2 regions of the Aliivibrio sp. S10_S31 genome follow, and region 2 is predicted to be linked to the other one. Evidence: predicted binding sites of a transcription regulator. Region 2 holds the regulator's gene; the other holds the start of a gene.
The links. Region 2 encodes MetJ, which represses methionine synthesis genes. Its sites were predicted from a motif close to TTAGACNTNTANANGTCTAA; they were not measured.

Region 1: a site for MetJ is predicted at 1,312-1,331, ahead of metH (methionine synthase). Genes of this name have one in related genera too.

The regions. Positions count from the first base shown of each region.
Region 1 covers NZ_JAAUWR010000006.1:214,419-217,858, reverse strand. The annotation lists gene HC728_RS07665 (sodium:proton antiporter) at 1-1,200, opposite strand, end outside; gene metH (methionine synthase) at 1,383-3,440, shown strand, end outside.
Region 2 covers NZ_JAAUWR010000003.1:178,045-181,484, forward strand. The annotation lists gene HC728_RS03785 (alpha-amylase family glycosyl hydrolase) at 1-1,184, opposite strand, end outside; gene metJ (met regulon transcriptional regulator MetJ) at 1,304-1,624, opposite strand; gene HC728_RS03795 (O-succinylhomoserine (thiol)-lyase) at 1,971-3,137, shown strand; gene HC728_RS03800 (bifunctional aspartate kinase/homoserine dehydrogenase II) at 3,137-3,440, shown strand, end outside.

The DNA of each region.
Region 1 (3,440 bases), on a different contig from region 2:
AACAACAGAGTAAGTCATTACAAGAATGATTTCTCTAACATCTATATTCTTTTCGGGTATAACCATAATTCCAGCAGGTATAGCTAGTGCCATTGCTAATGCTAAACCTCCTCTTAAGCCACCCCAAGTTAAAATACGTACTGATAATGGGTTGTAAGTTCTAAATCGATTAAAGCCAATGTATGAGATAAATACACTTAAATAACGGCTTGTTAAAACTAAAGGAATAGAAATTGCCATTAATATCCAATCTTCTTGATGGAATTGGAATAAAAGCATAGACATACCAATTAATAGGAATAGTACGCCATTGAGGAATTCGTCGACAAGTTCCCAGAAGTGATCTAAATGATCTTCACTTTCTTTTGAAAAGCCAATAAATCGAGTCCAATTTCCTATCATAATACCAGAGACAACCATTGCTAGCGGACCTGAAACATGAAGCACTTCTGCTAGAGCATAACCAGCGGTTGGTATACCAATGGTTAATAGTAGCTCCATTGAATGGTCATTGGTTGAACTTATTAGATAATGGAAAACTAGCCCAAGAATAAATCCATAGGCAATCCCACCAATAGCTTCTTGGAAGAATAATGCCGTTACACTTCCTACTGTCGGTGTTTCATGACCGAAAGCGATGGTAAAGAGAGTTACAAAGATAACAAGGCCAAAGCCATCGTTGAATAATGATTCGCCTTCAATTTGAGTTGAGATTCGTTGCGGAGCATTCATCTTTTTAACGATAGCAAGAACGGCTATTGGGTCAGTTGGTGATATTAATGCACCAAATAGTAAGCAGTAAATAAGATCTAAATTAACGCCGATAACATTACAAATTGCCCATAAAACAAAGCCGATAAAGAATGTTGAAAATAACGTAGCTCCCAAGGCAAGAACCGTTATTTCCCACTTTTGATCTTTTAAGTTTTGTAGCTTTATGCCCAACCCTCCAGCAAAAAGCAGAAAACCTAGAATCCCTTTTAATAAAAAATCTTCAAAGTTAATATCTGTTAACGTCTCAGTTGCTACTTCCCTAAGGTTAAACCAGTTATTTTGACCGGCAATGATAATGCCTAATGAAAGCATCATGGAACCTGCAGTAATAGCAATGGTTGTTTGCATTTTTCCAATTTTACTATTGAAAAATGCGATTAACATTGCAGCCGCTGCGAGAAAGCAGAGTGTGTTATATACGGACATTGCTTAACCTCTAGATTTTTATTTAATGTAACAAAGTGTGATTTATATCATTTTCCGCTCTATTTGATAAATATCAAATTTTATTTTCATTTTGTTGAAATAAAAATGCTTTTAGACGTCTAGATTTCTATAAAATGTGTGATAGGATTGTAACAGAAACGTATTATGGATGAGGTTGTACCGTGGCAGGAAGCAAAATAAAAGTACAAATAGAAAAGCAACTTTCAGAGCGAATTTTATTGATTGATGGTGGTATGGGCACCATGATTCAAGGTTATAAATTTGAAGAGGAAGATTATAGAGGGGAACGTTTTAATAAATGGCATTGTGATCTTAAAGGTAACAATGATTTATTAGTTCTTTCACAACCACAAATTATAAGAGATATACACGAAGCCTATTTGGAAGCTGGTGCTGATATCCTTGAAACTAATACTTTTAATGCAACAACTATTGCTATGGCTGATTATGATATGGAAAGCCTTAGTGAAGAGATTAACTTTGAAGCAGCAAAGCTTGCTCGTGAAGTTGCAGATAAATGGACCGAGAAGACACCAAATAAGCCTCGTTATGTCGCAGGAGTGCTTGGACCAACAAACCGAACTTGTTCTATTTCTCCAGATGTAAATGATCCAGGCTTTCGTAATGTATCGTTTGATGAATTAGTGGAAGCTTATTCAGAGTCAACTCGAGCACTTATTAGAGGTGGCTCAGATCTTATTCTTATCGAAACTATTTTTGATACATTAAATGCTAAAGCGTGTTCCTTTGCTGTCGAGTCTGTTTTTGAAGAGCTTGATATTACTCTGCCTGTTATGATTTCAGGGACAATTACTGACGCATCAGGAAGAACCTTATCGGGACAAACAACAGAAGCTTTTTATAATGCATTAAGACATGTAAAACCTATTTCTTTTGGTCTTAATTGTGCGCTTGGCCCCGATGAATTACGTGAATATGTAAGCGAGCTTTCACGTATTTCTGAATGTTATGTTTCTGCTCACCCAAACGCTGGCTTACCTAATGCATTTGGTGAGTATGATTTATCCCCTGAAGATATGGCTGAGCATGTTGCGGAATGGGCAAGTAGCGGATTTTTAAATCTCATTGGTGGATGTTGTGGCACCACTCCTGAACATATTCGTCAAATGGCTTTAGTTGTTGAAGGTGTGAAACCTCGACAATTACCTGAATTACCCGTCGCTTGTCGTCTTTCCGGATTAGAGCCTTTAACAATAGAAAAAGATTCTTTGTTTATTAATGTTGGTGAACGTACAAATGTTACTGGATCTGCACGTTTTAAACGCTTAATTAAAGAAGAGCTTTATGATGAAGCACTAAGTGTTGCTCAAGAGCAAGTTGAAAACGGTGCTCAAATTATCGATATCAACATGGATGAAGGCATGCTTGATGCTGAAGCATGTATGGTTCGTTTTTTAAATCTTTGTGCATCAGAGCCTGAAATATCTAAAGTTCCAGTGATGGTTGATTCTTCTAAATGGGAAGTAATTGAAGCTGGATTAAAGTGTATTCAAGGTAAGGGGATAGTTAATTCAATCTCTTTAAAGGAAGGCAAAGAAAAGTTTGTACATCAAGCCAAGTTAATACGTCGCTATGGTGCTGCAGTGATCGTTATGGCTTTTGATGAAGTCGGCCAAGCGGACACTCGTGAGCGTAAAATTGAAATTTGTACCAATGCCTACAATATTTTAGTTGATGAAGTTGGTTTCCCACCTGAAGATATTATTTTTGACCCTAATATTTTTGCGGTTGCTACAGGTATCGATGAGCATAATAACTATGCAGTAGACTTTATTGAAGCTGTTGGTGATATAAAGCGAACGCTTCCTCATGCAATGATTTCAGGTGGTGTTTCTAACGTCTCTTTTTCTTTCCGTGGAAATAACTACGTTCGTGAAGCTATCCATGCAGTATTTTTATATCACTGTTTTAAAAATGGTATGGATATGGGCATCGTAAATGCGGGGCAGCTGGAAATATATGATAACGTACCAGAAGATCTGCGTGAAGCGGTTGAAGATGTGGTATTGAATCGTCGAGATGATTCTACGGAGCGTTTACTTGATATTGCAACTGAGTATTTAGAACGAGCTGTTGGTAAAGTTGAAGATAAATCTGCTTTAGAGTGGCGTGACTGGCCTGTTGAAAAACGTCTTGAGCATTCTCTAGTGAAGGGGATAACAGAGTTTATTGTCGAAGATACAGAAGAAGCACGAATC
Region 2 (3,440 bases):
CAGGTATCTTTATTCTCTTTTTTGGAAAAACCGTCAACTTGATCACCAATTTCATCACCATAGTATAGGGTTATTGGGCCTGTATAAGCGGCTTGAAAAGAGAGGGCTGCTTTGTGTCGAGTCCAATAGTTTTTGTCATTTGGATTAGCAATATCACCACGTTGAAGTAAGTCACCAAAGCGAACAACATCGTGATTTCCTAGCATTAAATTCGGTACAGCATGAGGAGGGTAAAGCTCGTGCATTTGCATACCTTGATTAAGCCAATCCCCTCCTTTATGTCCTACGCCACTTTCATTAACTGCAAAGGTTTCAGCAATGCGAAAACGCAGAGGAAAGTCAAAAGCTGAGCAAAGAGCAGGATTTTTTTCGCTGCCATAACCTGTTTCAGTTATGTAGTTTTCGTTATTCCAGATCTCGGCAACCATATAGCCGAGTGGATTTACTTGTTCACCTTTATTATTGGTATAAAAGGTTTCTTTTGATGCGGCGTCAACGGCTTTACGAATGTTCGTCCAAGATTGTGTTGGCACTTGGTAGGCTTGGTCTAATCGCCAGCCGTCGATTTTTAATTCTTTAATCCAGTAGGTTGCGACTTCTTTATAAAAAGCTTCGCTTTCAGGGTAGTTAACAGGATTGTGCTCTCCTGCTGGAAGTAACCCTGTTGGCGATGGCTTAATCAGTCCTTTTTTATGGTGGCCAAATACGCCATCAAATAATACGTAAATACCACGCTTGTGAGCCTCTTCAACCAGTTCTTTGGCTTTTTCTAATGTGCCAAAGCGTGGATCTATTTTAAAAAAGTCAGTAGCAAAATATCCGGTAGCATCGAGTTTATCAGCCCAATGGTCTTGATTATCTAGAGGGGCAGATTCAAAGACAGGAGTCATCCAAATGGCATTCATACCAAGCGATTGAATGTAATCTAATGAATCAATAATTCCTTGTAAGTCACCATTATGATGACTTGGGCCATAGCCAGTGCCATGTCCGATTGTGTTATCACCATCGACAAAGCTTTCGACCATGATTTGGTAAATTCGTAAGTTATCGCTTTGTGCCGTCATTTGCGGATCACACTGATAAGCTAAGGAAGAGAGGTCATTATTAGATGTTGAGCTACATGCGCTCAAAAGTGAGGTAATAGCGAGGGCTATTGTTGTTTTTGCGATCTGTTTTTTCACAGTAAGTCCTTTATATTTATAAGTAGGGCACTGTGATTATTTATTAGCCAAGAGGGAATGTAATCCTCCTAATTTTATTAAAAGAAGGAGGAGACAAAAGGAGGAGGAATAAAACGTATTTACTCTTCGTCAAACGCTTCGAATTCGATCCCCATTGCCGTCATTAATGCTTTTGCTTCAGCTGGAATATCATCTGGACGATCTTTACGTAGATCTTCATCTGTTGGTAAAGGCTGGCCAGTGTATGCGTGGAGGAATGCTTCACACAATAATTCACTGTTTGTCGCATGACGTAGGTTGCTTACTTGGCGACGAGTACGCTCGTCAGTAAGGATTTGAAGTACCTTTGTTGGAATAGAAACAGTAATTTTTTTTACTTGTTCGCTTTTTTTACCATGTTCGGCATAAGGACTTAAATAGTCACCATTCCAATCAGCCATTGTTCACCTTCGTTCAGAATTATTGATGTATATAAGTAGAATAGGCGATTTTAGCGATATTTACCGCTAAAAGTAAAGACATATAGACGTCTAGAAGTGTTGACGTCTCATTTTGTGGTGGTAAAGTAGACTATATACTTATGGATTAGCGTATATCAGTCATATTAATTATATGAGCGGGAAATTGCGAAGGAAAATTATCTATTATTAGAAATAAATTTCGGTAATTAATTTTATGTAATTATGAAATTTAAGACATGAAGATAAAGACATTCCCTTGTAAGCCTGTTTAGATAGTTTATATCGTTGGTATTACATTACTGCACCGCAGTTTGGAAGGGAAATTATGAGCGAAAGAAAACCTGCAACTATTGCTGTTCGTACCGGCATTGAAACAGACTCACAACATAACGCTGTTGTGCCACCTATCTACTTATCAACTAACTATAGTTTCCCAGAATTTGGGGATGTGCCTAAGTATGATTATGCTCGTTCTGGAAATCCAACTCGAACTCAATTAGAAACCACTCTTTCAGATTTAGAAGGTGGTGCAGGTGCAGTAGTAACTAACTGTGGAACATCCGCTCTTAATTTAATGGTATCGGCACTGCTTGGTCCTGACGATTTAATTGTTGCTCCCCATGATTGTTATGGAGGAACTTATCGATTGTTTAATACCCGTGCAAATAAAGGAGATTTTCAAACTTTATTTGTAGACCAATCTAATACTGAAGCTTTAGATGCTGCAATTGCTAAAAAGCCAAAATTAATCTTACTTGAAACCCCTTCAAATCCATTAGTACGTGTGGTGGATATTGCTGAAATTTGCCAAAAAGCGGCTCAAGTTGGTGCGTTAGTCGCAGTAGACAACACTTTCCTTTCTCCTGTACTACAGCAGCCTCTCTCTTTAGGGGCGGATTTTGTTATTCACTCTACGACTAAATATATTAACGGACATTCTGATGTTGTTGGCGGTGTACTTATCGCTAAAACAAAAGATCATGCGGATGAGCTTGCATGGTGGGGGAACTGTATTGGAGCTACTGGTACTGCATTTGATAGCTACTTAACACTGCGTGGTATTCGAACATTGGGTGCACGTATGCGTGTGCATGAAGAAAATGCAATGGAAGTTCTCAAATGTCTTCAAGAACAGTCATTAGTAGGTACGATTTACCACCCAAGTTTACCTGATCATCCCGGTCATGAAATTGCAAAGCGTCAACAAGCAGGCTTTGGTGCTATGCTCAGTTTTGAACTAAATGGTTCACTTGAGCAATTGAAAGTATTCGTTAAAGAATTGAAATACTTCTCTTTAGCCGAGTCTTTAGGTGGTGTTGAAAGTTTGATTGCGCATCCAGGAACCATGACACATAGAGCGATGTCTGATGAAGCTCAAGAAGAAGCCGGATTAGCTCCAACATTATTGAGATTATCTGTTGGATTAGAAGATAGCCGAGATCTTATCGCTGATCTTCAACAAGCATTTACGATTGCCGCAGAGGTGAAATAATGACAAAACCTTGTTCTCGTCAATTACACAAATTTGGTGGTAGCAGCTTAGCTGACCCTGAGTGCTACCGCCGAGTTGCCACCATCTTAAAAGAATATTCAAATGAACATGATTTGATTGTTGTTTCTGCAGCAGGTAATACAACAAACCGTATTTTAGAGTGGATAGATAACCTTTCTAAAGATGGGCGTTTAGCTCATAACACATTAGAGTCTTTGCGGACATACCAACAGGAATTGATAACTGAATTACTGTCTGCTGAGAATGCTGAACCTTTATTGGCTGTTTTACATCAAGAATTGA